One region of the Cupriavidus sp. C1SS-2L genome, then DNA from elsewhere that is predicted to be linked to it. Evidence: predicted binding sites of a transcription regulator. Region 1 holds the regulator's gene; the other holds the start of a gene.
The links. The regulator NrdR, encoded in region 1, represses ribonucleotide reductase genes. The targets are predictions, from matches to a motif close to CACNANATNTNGTG.

Region 1 (7,467 bases):
TGTGCTCGAACGAGTTGCCGGCGTTGTCTTTGCCGCGCGCGGTCAGGACCCCGTCCTCCCGCACCGTGACGACGATCGGCGGGGCCTTCTGTTGCGGCGTGGCATTGGCCACGGTCGGCAGGTCGACGACGGCGGGGCTGACGATCGGTGCCGCCACCATGAAGATGACCAGCAGCACGAGCATCACGTCGATATACGGTACGACGTTGATCTCGGCACTGGCCCGGCGGCGTGATCCGCCGCGGCGCTGAATGGCTGCCATTGCTGGTCTCCTGGGCGTTCAATCGGTCAGCGGGTCTGCCGCTGCAGGATGTTCAGGAATTCTTCCATGAAGCTTTCGAACCGGATGGCCAGACGATCGATTTCGGTGGCGTAGCGGTTGTAGGCGATCACGGCCGGGATAGCGGCGAAAAGGCCGATCGCGGTCGCCACGAGGGCTTCCGCGATGCCGGGCGCCACCGATGCGAGCGTCGCCTGCTGCACATTGGACAGGCCGCGGAACGCGTTCATGATCCCCCAGACGGTCCCAAACAGGCCGATATAGGGACTGACCGAGCCGACCGAGGCCAGGAACGGCAGGTGCGATTCGAGTACGTCCATTTCGCGCTGGTAGGCCGCGCGCATCGCGCGGCGGGCGGCGTCGAGCAGTGCGCTGGCTTCGTTGCCGCGCTCGCGCGCCTTCAAAAATTCGCCCATGCCGGACTCGAAGATCCGCTCGAGGGCGCCGGTGTTGTGCCGGTTGTTGACGGCACTGTTATATAGCGCCTGCAGGTCGCCGCCGGCCCAGAAGTCGCGTTCGAAACCTTCCGTCTGCGTGCGCGCCGAGCGCAGCGCCAGATGCTTACGGAAGATATAAGTCCAGGAAAACAGCGACATGACGAGCAGCAGCGCCATGACGGCCTGTGCGAGCAGGCTGGCATGTAGCACCAGCGAAATGATCGACAGGTCTTGCGTGACGGTCACGGGATTCATCGGGCGGTCTTGATGGTGGCCAGGACAGGGGCGGGAATGGGAGACGGGCGGAAAGTGCTTCGGTCGACACAGCCAACGCGGATCTGGCCGCTGGCGAGCAACGTCTCGCCGCGCCAGGCCTCTTGCGCGAACTGCACCGAGGCCGGTCCGACCCGTTCGATACGCGTGCGAATCTCAAGCTGGTCGTCGAGCCGGGCGGGCGCATTGTAGTCCACTGCCGTGCTGCGGACGATAAAGACCACGCCGGCCTCATCGGCCAGCACCTGCTGTTCGACACCAAGCGAGCGCAGCCACTCCGTACGGGCGCGCTCGAAGAATTTGAGATAGTTGGCGTAGAACACTACGCCGCCCGCGTCGGTGTCTTCCCAGTACACGCGCAGGGTCCAGACAAAGTTTGTCATGGCCGGGATTGTAACGGAGAGCACGACAGCTTCGGTGTTAACCCGCAGGACGAGTTTGCAACAGCAAGTTGCGGGGCGCGCCAGGGCTTGGGTTGCGGGCCGTTTGCCGCGGCTTGCGGCAAATCCCCGCCTCACGCTACACTGCGGCCAACCATTCCACCTTGCGCGACTGGCGATGTCAGTGGGTACTACCACGAGGAAGCGCAAGTTCTCTGGCGTGAAGTTCAGACGCCTGCCGCTCGCCTGGGCAGCGAATGGGAAGCAGGGTGCGCCCTGCGCCGACGGTTCATCGACCCGCCGGCGTCGGCCGCCAATCGCTTTCCCCGCGCGCCCTACCCCGATGCAGTGATCGGATTCCCTTTTTTCAGACGAGTTTCGCCATGTTCGAACGCAGCCGCTATACGATCGACCAGATCGACCCCGAGGTCTTTGCCGCTATCCAGAAGGAAAACCAGCGCCAGGAAGACCACATCGAGCTGATCGCCTCCGAAAACTACACCTCGCCGGCCGTGATGGCTGCGCAAGGCTCGCAACTGACCAACAAGTACGCCGAGGGCTATCCCGGCAAGCGCTACTACGGTGGCTGCGAGTACGTCGACATCGTCGAACAGCTGGCCATCGACCGCGTCAAGCAGCTGTTCGGCGCCGAAGCCGCCAACGTGCAGCCGAACTCGGGCTCGCAGGCCAACCAGGGCGTGTACTTCGCCGTGCTGAAGCCGGGCGACACCATCATGGGCATGAGCCTGGCCGAAGGCGGTCACCTGACCCACGGCATGGCGCTGAACATGAGCGGCAAGTGGTTCAACGTGGTCAGCTACGGCCTGAACGCGCAGGAAGACATCGACTACGACGCGCTGGAAAAGCTGGCACAAGAGAAGAAGCCGAAGCTGATCATCGCCGGCGCATCGGCCTTCGCGCTGCGCATCGACTTCGAGCGCATCGGCAAGGTCGCCAAGTCGATCGGTGCCTACTTCATGGTCGACATGGCCCACTACGCCGGCCTGATCGCCGCGGGCGTGTACCCGAACCCGGTGCCGCACGCCGACTTCGTCACCACCACCACGCACAAGAGCCTGCGCGGCCCGCGCGGCGGCGTGATCCTGATGAAGGCCGAGCATGAGAAGGCCATCAACTCGTCGATCTTCCCGGGCATCCAGGGCGGTCCGCTGATGCATGTGATCGCTGGCAAGGCCGTCGCGTTCAAGGAAGCGCTGACGCCGGAATTCAAGGCTTACCAGGAACAGGTGGTCAAGAACGCCGCCGTGCTGGCCGAAACGCTGATCGCGCGCGGCCTGCGCATTGTCTCGGGCCGCACCGAAAGCCACGTGATGCTGGTCGACCTGCGCGCCAAGAACATCACCGGCAAGGAAGCCGAGCGCATCCTGGGCGAAGCGCACCTGACCGTGAACAAGAACGCGATCCCGAACGATCCGGAAAAGCCGTTCGTGACCTCGGGCATTCGCGTCGGCTCGCCGGCCATGACCACGCGCGGCTTCAAGGAAGAAGAAGCGCGTATCGTCGGCAACCTGATCGCCGACGTGCTGGACAACCCGCACGACGCGGGCAACATCGCCAGCGTGCGCGAGCAGGTTTCCGCCCTGACCAAGCGTTTTCCGGTCTACGGCTGATGCTGTGCATGGCCGCCCGCGAGGGCGGCCGGCAGCCCCGCGGGCGCGCCACCGCGCCGCTTGCGGGCCTCGCCAACCTGCCCTACTGCCATAGAAGGACAAGATACCAAGGCGGCCGGGCTCAATTCTGAAGGTGGTCAGGCATGAAATGCCCCTTTTGCGGACATTCCAATACCCAGGTGCTCGACACCCGCATGTCGGAAGACGGCGATGCCGTACGCCGGCGCCGGCGCTGCGAAGCCTGCGACCGCCGCTTCACCACTTACGAGCGGATCGAACTATTCTTTCCGGCCATCGTCAAGAAGAACGGCTCGCGCGTGGACTACAGCCGCGCCAAGCTGAAGGATTCCATGCGCCTGGCGCTGCGCAAGCGCCCCGTGTCGGCTGAAGCCATCGACGAGGCCATTACCCGCATCGAAGAAAAGCTGCTCGCCCTCGGCCAGAAGGAAATTCCCAGCAGCCAGGTCGGTGAACTGGTCATGCGCGAACTGCGCAAGCTCGACAAGATCGCCTATATCCGGTTTGCTTCCGTGTATCGGAGCTTTGAGGATGTCGCCGAGTTTTCCGATGTGCTGGCCGAGGTGACGTCAGGGAATAGCAAGCGCTAGAGCGTGGCCGCCCCCTCGGCGTCAGCGCTCCCAGCAATTCTGCAGGTACGCCGCCGGGTTCGCGCCAACGGTATTCAGACGCGTGCCGGCCTGATCCAGCGTATAGGTGCCGCAGGCATCCGTGGCATCCACGGGAACAGCCTGGAGCAGATAACTGTTCGCAGTCAGCGAATTGGCAACGATCGAAACGTTGTAGCGCACGCGCGTACTGTCGCGCGGCGACGTCCGCAGCCCCGCCGGCAACGCAAAAGCATTCCCGCCCACGTCCTGGTTGTAGCGCCCGTTGACTGAGCGGAACCGCTCGAGCACCTGCGCGGCTTCCGTCATCATGCCGCGCGCGTCGGCGCGGTAGCCGCGCCGCACATACTCTGTGTAGTTGGGAATGGCGATCGCGGCCAGGATGCCGAGGATGGCCACGACGGCCATCAGTTCCATCAGCGTCATGCCTTGAGCCAGGCGCCGGGTGCGGCATAGACCCGTGCTACCCCGGTGTGCCAGAGTGCGTGCGTTCATTGCGAAATCTGCCTCCATGAAAGGCGGTTGCGTGCGACGTTGCCTTGTTCGACGACGCTGATGACCTCGCCGGTTGTCGCGCTGGCCACTTTCAGGTGGCCCCCCCCTCCTCCGCCTCCACCGCCGCCCCCTCCCCCACCGCCGCCTCCGCCGCCACCGAGGAAGATGGTCGAGCCGAAGTTGCCTTGCTGGGACAAACCCGAGACGACCAATAACTTGTTGCTCGAGTTCGTCACCTTGTCCGAGGCGTCGATCTTGCCGTCGCTGTTGACGTCAAGTACCGAATAGTTCAGCGCGGAGCCGTTCAGTGCCGAGAAGTCGAGCAGGTTGGAACTGATCCCGCCCACGCACTCGTCGGTGGACGGCGTCAGCGTCGTGATCACCAGGCGCTCCGCGTCCACTTTCGGTTTCACGACGACGCGCTCGCCCTGCGTCAGCAAGTCGATGACCCAGCCCTTCTGCTTGGTGTAATCCACTGTATTGCCAGTGAGCGTGTACACCGTGCGCGACACACCGCCTACGGTCATGCTCCCCGAGGTCAGTGTCTGGGGTTGCAGATTTGCCCGGGTGGCCGTGGTCGTCTGATCGTCCCAGACTCCATACACCGAGTTGTATCCGGTCGCACCCGAGTCTGCTGTGTCGTAGAAGCGGCCGGTGCCGAAGGTCAGCAGGAACCCCTTTTTCGGATCCTTCGGATTGATCAGCGCCGTAGGCGCGGCGGTGATCGGTTGCGCCACCGGCGTCTTGTTCACGCCGTCCACAGCGGTGAACAGCGGCACACCTTGCGTGGTGCCCATGCGCGCTGCCCATGCCGTCGGGTTGGTGTCGGAAAGATCGAACTTCCACAACCTGCCCTTCAGGTCGCCCGCGTAGGCCGCCTGGATGGTGAGGTTGGTGTCGTACACCACTTCCGGACTGCCAAGGCCGTTGCCGTTGCCTGACGTAGCCGTTTCCTTCGGGTCCGCATAGATCTTGCGGATGCCGCCGGCACCGAAGGGATTGGCCAGGTCAACGACATAGAGCACCGCCTTGCCCGATCCGCTCTCGTAGCCATTGCCGAAGATCGCTACCCACTTGCCGCTGTTCAGGCGCCCGATCACCGGCGTGCCGATGGTGTAGCCAAGGTCGGTTTCGGTATCGCCCGAAATTTCCCACATGACCTTGCTGGCGTCGAAATTCGCCGGATCGGTAATGTCCAGCGCGAACATCGCCTTGCCGCCCGAACCCATGCCGCCGATGAGCACGGTCTTCCAGCTGGCCGAGGTCTCGCTGGTACGCTGGAAGTAGGCGTCTCCTGAAGCAGGCGTCGCGTCGACGAAGAAGCGATGGATATAGTCCGGCGAGGCCAGCGATTTCACTGCGTTTCCGCCGACGATCGCCTGGTTGGGCATGAAGGCAAACTTCTCGACGCCGGTCAGCGCATCGAATCCGTGCAGCATGCCGTCGTTCGCGCCCACGTAGATCATGGCGCGGCGATTGGCGCGATTGTTAGACAGGAACGAGAAGTAGCTGCGCCCTTCCGTGGACTTCAGGAAGTCGTAGCCCGAATCAGCTGCCTTCACGTAGATCGGCGACGAATTGACGATATCGCCCAGGATGTTCGACACCAGTGTGCCGGTGCCGTTGTCGGTCACGCGGTCGCGATACTTGCCGCCGTTGCGCTTTTCCAGCGTCGTATCGCCGCGCAGGTAGGCCACCATTGCCTTGTCGCCCCCGAGCGCGGTCTTCTGCGTCGTGGACAACGAGGTATCGGTATCACTGGCCCACGTGAATGGCTTGCCAACCGGCGCGGTGCCCGCGGACCACGTGTAAATGCTGCGGCTCCCCGCCGCAGGCATTTGCTGGTACGCATTCCAGTTCAGCGTGGAGAAGGCCTGGTCGTCAGGATTGTAGGCTTGCGACAACAGTTCGCCGGTCCACGCGCCGGAGCGGAAGCGCGTCAGGAACAGTGCCGTGTCAGTGTTCAGCGTGGTCGAGTTGGTCGCGGCCGACGACGACGAGCCGCTGCGCGATGCGATCTGCGACAGCGCATTGTTCAATGCCGCCGTCAGCCCGGACGCATCGCCCGCGCTGTAGTTGTCGCCGCGCGCATTCACGGCGGCGTGCCACAGATCATCGATCTTGGTCTGGTCGCTGGTTGAAGCCTTGGGCCAGGAAATCGTGCCTGCCTTCAGCTTGTCGAGGATCGCCGAAAGCACGTCGGCCCGCGGCGTATTGGGATTGCTGGGCTGGTTGGCCGGAGCCGACTCCAGTGTTCCTTTCACGCCGACGCCCAGCGTGAACGTGACCAGGTGCTGCCAGAAGGCTTCGTCGCGCGCGTTGGTCGGCACACGGTTCTCGGCACTGCGCAAATCGTTGACCCAGTACTTCATGGCAACGTCCGCGAGCGTATTGCTGTAGCTGTCCTTATAGGGATTCTTTGGCGAGTACTGGTAAGCGGTGCCCGATACCGGTGCAATGCTGGAACCTTTGGTGCTGTCCACATCGCCGACTGACGTGGAGTCGGAGTAGTAGCCGTCCGTGGAAAGGATGTGATAGCTGGCGCGGCACGCGCTTTCCGGCCGGCCAGCCGACTCGATCCACGGCTGCGAATTATTCTGGAAGTACTTGCCGACCGTGTCCATGGCACCGAGCAGCGGCGTACCGTTGGCGGTGATGTCCAGCGAATAGAAATCCTGATAGAAGGCAGCCTTGCTCGTATCGTCGAACGGTGCCACGGGCCGCTTGATCCCCGTGTACGACCCGCTCCCCGACTTGGTGTTGTCGTTGATGGTGGTATAGCCGACGCGGATCGACTGGTTCTGCGACGCGAACGCCTGTCCGACGGCCGCGCGCATCGCCAGGATCCGCGATCGGTAGTACTGGAACCAGTTGGCGAAGTTCTGGATTTCCTCGGCGTAGGTGCAGGCAGTCCTCGACGCGCAATCGGTGCGTTTGCCATTCTGCGCATACGTGGAGCCAGAGCGGATTTCGATGCGGCTGAAACACTTCAGGTTCGAGGTGCTGTTATTGCAGCCCGACAGCGTCGAGTCGTAGCGGTAGTAGAGCGCGGGATAGAACTTCACCGACTTGCTTGAGTAGCTCTTGCCGTCGTCGCTGAGCCAGTACGCCGTGACGGTATTGTCCTGCGTCAGGTTCATGGAACCGTTGCTGGTCATCATCGGGTTGTAGTAGGCCTTCGCCGGATCTGCATTCTTGAGATTGCCGGAAGGGTCGTACCACGGCCGATAGGTCACGTCCGGGTTGTAGTAAGAGAGGTTCAGCGCCGCCGTCCTGTATCGCGCCGCCGCCAGCGATGTGCTGCTGAAATTGACGACCGACGCCTTGTTGCCCGAATAGACGGAA
Region 2 (7,467 bases), 1.4 Mb from region 1:
GTGCTGCCTGGTAAGCTGAAATGGCTCCCCATCAACTGTCTCGCTTATCCCCGCAGCGTTACACATATTAAGACAAAGATGATGGCAAACCGAGGCCAATCCATTTGTATGACGGGAGATTACGCGCCTAATGTCTTTGCCGAAATTGATATTAAGAGCTTGCTCCCCCTTAGCGATGATGGCCTCAATCTCTTCCTCCGTCATCAACGAAACCTGGATTTCAGCCACACGATTTCGCATTTCCGGATCATAGTCAACTACCTGTCGCGCGGTATCCACCGCTCCGAGTGCAATGATCTTTAGATCCGGATATTCATCCGCCAGATCCATGAAAACCTTCATAAGCTGAGAAAGCTTATCCTTTTCGCTTTCATCAATTTTATGAAAATCTTCCAAGACCCAGCATGCCTGCTGCGCCCCCAAGAAGCGCCCAAGAGTTTGAGGAGTTAGCTGAGGTGGCAGAATGCGATTTTGCTTTTCCCCCTTTTCTGAAGCGCTGGTAGTGGAAATTTTCGCCTGAAGCATCTTGTACGTCGCCCCAAGATCAACACCACCGCTTACTTTAACGACATTCTGCCATTCGTGTACGTAATAGGGCTCCAATTGATCAAAGGCATCCAACACCAATTGCTCGAACTTCAACCCCTTCATACATCTCGTTGTAATGTGCCGTTCGTACAATTGGGTAAGTTTATTAACCAGCAGGGTTGTCTTGCCAGTTCCCGAGTGTCCATAGACAACTATTTGCTTCCCCGGGGTGGTAAGAGAATTCACAAGCTTGCTGTTAACCGACTCCCGCTCCACGAACGCTATTCTTGCGGGTTTTGTAGGAGTAAAAACATCCCGCGTCTGAGAGATTTCCATATCAACTGCCTCGTATTGTTTTTCTTAGATGTCCAAGTACGCTGCGCCCTCTTAACACGATTCCGTCGCATCCATCATGCGACGTTTCACTCTTGCCAATGAATGTTCGAGTAAAAAAATTGGGGCTCCTCGGCCCCAATTCTTTGTCACATAACGGCAACGAGCTAAGAAGCGTTAGAGGAAGAAGCCTCAATCCCAGCTCAACGCCCCACCAGTCTGATACTCAATAACCCGCGTCTCAAAGAAATTCCGCTCCTTCTTCAGATCAATCATCTCAGACATCCACGGGAACGGATTCTCCTCATTCGGGAACAGCTGATCCAACCCAATCTGCTGGCACCGACGATTGCAGATAAACCGCAGATACGACTTAAACATCGGCGCATTCAGCCCCAGCACGCCACGCGGCATGGTGTCCTCAGCGTACCGATATTCCAGATCAACAGCCTTCTTGAACAACTCCGTAATCTCAGCCTTGAACTCCGCCGTCCAAAGATGCGGATTCTCCAGCTTGATCTGATTAATCAGGTCAATCCCAAAATTGCAGTGCAGCGACTCATCCCGCAGGATGTACTGATACTGCTCCGCAGCCCCGGTCATCTTGTTCTGCCGCCCCATCGCCAAAATCTGCGTGAAGCCCACATAGAAGAACAGCCCTTCCATGATGCAGGCGAACACGATCAGCGACTTCAGCAGCTTCTGGTCGTTTTCCGGCGTGCCGGTCTTGAACGACGGGTCGGTCAGCGTGTCGATGAACGGGATCAGGAACTCGTCCTTGTCGCGGATCGACTGCACTTCGTGGTACGCGTTGAAGATCTCGGCTTCGTTCAGGCCCAGCGATTCAACGATGTACTGGTAGGCGTGCGTGTGGATGGCCTCCTCAAAGGCCTGGCGCAGCAGGTACTGGCGGCATTCCGGCGCGGTGATCTGGCGGTAGGTGCCCAGCACGATGTTGTTGGCAGCCAGCGAGTCGGCGGTGACGAAGAAGCCGAGGTTGCGCTTGATGATGCGGCGCTCGTCTTCGGTCAGGCCGTTCGGGTCCTTCCACGTCGCGATGTCGCGCGACATGTTGATTTCCTGCGGCATCCAGTGGTTGGCGCAGCCGGCCAGGTACTTTTCCCACGCCCACTTGTACTTGAACGGGACGAGCTGGTTGACGTCGGTCGAGCCGTTGATGACGCGCTTGTCGGCGGCGTTGACGCGGCGGTTGCTTTGCGCGGCGGCGGCGTTGGGGTTGTTGCCCAGGATGCCCGCTTGCGTAGCGCTCGACGGCAGCACGCCTTGCTGGTCAGCCGTGACGGCGGCAGCGGGTTGCAGGGCAGGCTGCGGTGCGGCCTGCGGGGTGGCTTGAACGTCGTCGTCCCAGCTCAGCATGATGTTGTTCTCCGTGGAATTCTCAATGTTGTCGCTCCCGCGCAGGCGGGAGCCCAGTGACTTTTAAAGACGCTGGGTTCCCGCCTTCGCGGGAACGACGGAGTGGAAGGGTTACGGCCTTCGCACTCCTCAGTCGCGTGTTACTGGCAAGCCTCGCACTCTTCAAACCCAGGATCGCCCGGGCGCATCGTGCAGACCGCGCCTTCCGCTTCCGGCATAGCCGGTGCTGCGGCTGCGGCGGCGTCCATGGCGGAGCTGCTGTCGCTGCCCGACGACACCGCGTTCAGCGAGCCGCGCGACACGGTGGACTTCTCCACGTGCGTGGCAGCCATGGTGCGCAGGTAGTACGTGGTCTTCAGGCCGCGCAGCCAGGCCAGCTTGTAGGTGTCGTCCAGCTTCTTGCCCGAGGCGCCGGCCATGTAGATGTTCAGGGACTGGGCCTGGTCGATCCACTTCTGGCGGCGGCTGGCGGCTTCGACCAGCCAGGTCGGCTCGACTTCGAACGCGGTGGCGTAGATGTCGCGCAGGTCTTGCGGAATGCGGTCGATACGCGACAGCGAGCCGTCGAAGTACTTCAGGTCGGCGACCATCACTTCGTCCCACAGGCCGCGTTCCTTCAGGTCGCGCACCAGGTAGTCATTGACCACGGTGAACTCGCCCGACAGGTTCGACTTGACGTACAGGTTCTGGAACGTCGGCTCGATGCACGCGGACACGCCGATGATGTTCGAGATCGTGGCGGTCGGCGCGATCGCGATGCAGTTCGAGTTGCGCATGCCGTGCTGCTTGATGCGGCCGCGCAGGCTGTCCCAGTCCATGCTGCTCGAGTGATCCACTTCCAGGTAGCCGCCGCGCTCTTCGGCCAGCAGCTTGAGCGAGTCCTGCGGCAGGATGCCGCGGTCCCACAGCGAGCCGGCGTAGGTCTCGTAGCGGCCACGCTCTTCGGCCAGCTCGGTGGAGGCCTGGTAGGCGTAGTAGCACACGGCTTCCATCGAGGTGTCGGCGAACTTCACCGCGGCGTCGCTGGCGTACGGCGTGCGCAGTACGTGCAGGCAGTCCTGGAAGCCCATGATGCCCATGCCGACCGGACGGTGGCGCAGGTTGGAGTTGCGGGCCTTCTCGACAGCGTAGTAGTTGATGTCGATGACGTTGTCGAGCATCCGCATGGCGGTGCGGATGGTCTTCTGCAGCTTGGCGTGGTCGAGCACGTACGAGCCATCGGCCTGCTTCGTCAGGTGCGCGACCAGGTTGACCGAGCCCAGGTTGCAGACGGCGATTTCGCTGTCATTGGTGTTCAGCGTGATTTCCGTGCACAGGTTGGAGCTGTGGACGACGCCAACGTGCTGCTGCGGGCTGCGGATGTTGCAAGGATCCTTGAAGGTGATCCACGGGTGGCCGGTTTCGAACAGCATGCCCAGCATCTTGCGCCAGAGCTGCATGGCCGGGACCTTCTTGAACAGCTTCAGCTCGCCGCTGGCGGCCTTGGCTTCGTAGCCGAGGTAGGCCTGCTCGAACGCCTTGCCGACCTTGTCGTGCAGGTCCGGGCAGGTGGACGGCGAGAACAGCGTCCATTCGCCGTTTTCCATCACGCGCTTCATGAACAGGTCCGGAATCCAGTTGGCCGTGTTCATGTCGTGGGTGCGGCGGCGGTCGTCGCCGGTGTTCTTGCGCAGTTCCAGGAACTCTTCGATGTCCAGGTGCCACGTTTCCAGGTAGGCGCAGACGGCGCCCTTGCGCTTGCCGCCCTGGTTCACGGCCACGGCGGTGTCGTTCACCACCTTCAGGAACGGCACTACGCCCTGCGACTTGCCGTTGGTGCCCTTGATGTGCGAGCCGAGTGCGCGCACGTTGGTCCAGTCATTGCCCAGGCCGCCGGCGAACTTCGACAGCAGCGCGTTTTCCTTGAGCGCTTCGTAGATGCCTTCCAGGTCGTCCGAAACCGTGGTCAGGTAGCACGACGACAGCTGCGAGCGACGGGTGCCCGAGTTGAACAGGGTCGGCGTGGACGACATGAAGTCGAACGACGACAGCAGCTGGTAGAACTCGATGGCGCGCGCTTCGCGGTCGGCTTCGTTGAGGGCCAGGCCCATGGCGACGCGCATGAAGAATGCCTGCGGCATCTCGATGCGAGTCTCGTCGATGTGCAGGAAATAGCGGTCATACAGCGTCTGCAGGCCCAGGTAGTTGAACTGGAAGTCGCGGCCGGCGTCCAGCGCAGCGCCCAGGCGGGCCAGGTCGAACGTGGCCAGCTTTTCGTCCAGCAGCTCGGCGGCGATACCGCGCGCGATGAACTTCGGGAAGTATTCGGCGTAACGCGTGGTCATTTCAGCCTGCGTCACTTCAGCACCCAGGATTTCCTTGCGGATGGTGTGCAGCAGGATACGGGCGGTGACCTGGCTGTAGTCCGGGTCCTTTTCGATCAGCGTACGCGCGGCCAGGATGGCGGAGTCGTACACCTGCGTCATCGGCACGCCTTCGTACAGGTTCTTGAGCGTTTCCTTGAGGATCGGCTCGGCGCTCACGGCCTTGCCCAGGCCGGCGCAGGCGGTGTCGAGCAAATCGTGCAGCGCGACGATGTCCAGCGGCTTGGTCACGCCGGCGTCGGTCACGTTGAACTGGATGCCGGATTCCTGCACGCGGGCCACGGCCTGCGCGCTGGCGCTCGCGCGCTCTTGCGCGCGCTTTTCGCGGTACAGCACATAGGAACGGGCCACTTCGTGCTCACCCGAGCGCATCAGGGCCAGTTCGACGTGGTCTTGCACGTCTTCGATATGGATGGCGCCACCGCTCGGGCGGCTGCGCACCAGCGCGCGCACGACGTTCTGCGTCAGTTGCTCGACGATCTCGCGCACGCGCGCGGAAGCGGCACCTTGCCCGCCGTTTACGGCGAGGAAGGCCTTGGTCATGGCAACGTTGATCTTGGACGGCTCGAACGCCACCACGGCGCCGTTACGGCGGATGATCTTGTAATCCTGGTAGTTCGTCGTGCCGGCTTGGGCTGCGGGGGCTTGTTGCGCGGTACCTGCAATACCGGCGGCGCCCGTCGCGCCCGTGGTGATTTCGTTCTGGGCCGTTTGCATATAGGAACTCCTGTTTTTAGCCTGTTTTAAGAGACAAAAGAGTCCCTGGCGAAATGCGGATGCGAAAGCGTCCTGCCGGACCTGAAGAACGGCTGAACTGACTGCTTTTTGCTACACATTTCGCCAGGGACTCTTGTGATGCGCCGGCCCCACATCAGGGTTTCAACCACTATCGCCACGTCTGCGACAGCTCCCTCATGGTTGGGCCAGCTCCCCGGATGAACTACTAGATATAGTGGTCGCTGCGGAAAACTGGGCTAAGTATAGTGAAACAAAACCGAAAGACCAGTCTTGACAAGCGTGGTTGCGACACCCGGATGACAAGTGCGGCAGCGCCACATTCCCGGGAACCGCGCTACGACAAGGGATCGCGCCAAGCCGTTCGCAAGCGCACATTTTTTGGAAATTTTTTTTATCCGTGTGGCGCGCCTGATAGCCCCACACCACCCTGGGGAATTGGCATGTGACACCGCGCCGACATGGTGCTGTGGCGGCTGCCCGACAGCACCTTAGTTGTGCGAGGGGCGGTAGGGTAACAGGTTTTGCGGAACCCCGGCGAGACCGGCAAAACGGTCCCAGTCGAAGTGCGGTCCGGGGTCGGTCTTGCGGCCCGGAGCGATGTCGCTATGGCCTGCAACCGCCCGCACTGGCAGGGTGGCGCGCAGGGCCTTCACCAGCGTGGAGGTGGTGGTGTACTGGGCGGCGGTGAATGGCAAGTCGTCAGTGCCTTCGATCTCGATGCCGACCGAGAAGTCATTGCAACGGCTGCGGCCGAAGAAATCAGACTGACCGGCATGCCAGGCGCGCTTGGTGCACGGGACGAACTGCACGAGTTCACCATCGCGCCGCACCAGGAAGTGCGCCGATACCTGCACCTGATGGATCGTCGCGAAGAACGGGTGGCGGTCGGGGTCGAGCCGGTTCTGGAAGAAGGCCTCGATATCACCGCTGCCGAACTGGCCCGGCGGCAGGCTGATGTTATGGAGCACCACCAGGTCCACCGGCATGCCGGCGGGCCGCTCGTCGAAGTTGGGCGACGGCACGCGGCGCGCGGCCGGAACCCAGCCTTCGGCGTCGGGCAGGAAACTGGCCGGGATGGGACCTGCAGCCGGAGCCGTCATGCCGCGCCCTCCCCTTCCTCGCGTTCATCGCGCCCGTCGCGGATACCGAGTTGCTGGATGCGGTAGCGCAACTGGCGCAGGTTCAGCCCCAGCAGCGGCGCGGCAGCGGTGCGATTGAAGCCGGTCTGGGCCAGCGCCTGCAGGATGATCTCGCGCTCCACGTCTTCCAGCCGGGCTGGCAGATCGATCGGGAACGTGACGCCACGGCAAGCGCGTTCGGCGGTATCAGGCAGGTCGGCCGGCACGACGATGGCCTCGGACTCTGGCGCGGTGGCGGCCTGTGGCGTGGGCTCGGGTGCCGGAGCGGGCTCCGCTGGCGCCAGGCCGCCGGCCCATGGCGTGTACGGCGTAAGCGGCGACGGCGCGGGACGCAGCGCCGCGTGCTCCATATTGGCGTCGAGCGGCCCCAGGTCTTCCACCTGGATATCCTCGGCCTCGGCAAACGCGTAGGCGCGTTCGAGCAGGTTTTCCAGTTCGCGGACGTTGCCCGGAAACGGATACGCCACCAGCCGCTCCAGCGCGGCCTGCGACAGCCGGCGCGGGCGCGGGTCGCTGTAACGCACGGCCAGGTGTTCGAGGATGGCGCGGGCCAGTACGGGAATGTCCTCGGCGCGCTCGCGCAGCGTCGGCATGCGCAACCCCAGCACATTGAGGCGGTAATACAAGTCCTGCCGGAACTGGCCGGTCGAGACCATCGCGGCCAGGTCCTTGTGGCTCGCGCACATCACGCGCACATCGACGGCATCTTCGCGGCTCGCGCCGATCTTGCGCACGCGGCGCTCCTGCAGCGCGCGCAGCAGCTTGACCTGCATGGCGAGCGGCAGGTCGGCCACCTCGTCGAGCAGCAGCGTGCCGCCGTTGGCAGCCTGGAAGAAGCCGCCGCGCTCGGCGTCGGCGCCGGTGAACGCGCCTTTGACGTGTCCGAAGAACTCGGACTCCATCAGGTTTTCCGGGATGGCGCCACAGTTCACCGCCACGAACGGGTGCGCGGCACGCGTGCTGGTGGCGTGGATGGCACGCGCGGCGCG

Region 2: a site for NrdR is predicted at 5,543-5,556, ahead of ACIGJG_RS15085 (ribonucleoside-diphosphate reductase subunit alpha). Genes of this name have one in related genera too.

Annotation. Positions count from the first base shown of each region.
Region 1 is NZ_CP172708.1:844,624-852,090, reverse strand. Features, by position in the region: gene tolR (protein TolR) at 1-262, opposite strand, end outside; gene tolQ (protein TolQ) at 289-972, opposite strand; gene ybgC (tol-pal system-associated acyl-CoA thioesterase) at 969-1,373, opposite strand; ZMP/ZTP riboswitch at 1,529-1,629, shown strand; gene glyA (serine hydroxymethyltransferase) at 1,754-3,001, shown strand; gene nrdR (transcriptional regulator NrdR) at 3,145-3,609, shown strand; gene ACIGJG_RS03920 (type IV pilin protein) at 3,631-4,122, opposite strand; gene ACIGJG_RS03915 (pilus assembly protein) at 4,119-7,467, opposite strand, start outside.
Region 2 is NZ_CP172708.1:3,253,634-3,261,100, forward strand. Features, by position in the region: gene ACIGJG_RS15075 (hypothetical protein) at 1-864, opposite strand, end outside; gene ACIGJG_RS15080 (ribonucleotide-diphosphate reductase subunit beta) at 1,054-2,238, opposite strand; gene ACIGJG_RS15085 (ribonucleoside-diphosphate reductase subunit alpha) at 2,379-5,318, opposite strand; gene ampD (1,6-anhydro-N-acetylmuramyl-L-alanine amidase AmpD) at 5,828-6,439, opposite strand; gene ACIGJG_RS15095 (sigma-54-dependent transcriptional regulator) at 6,436-7,467, opposite strand, start outside.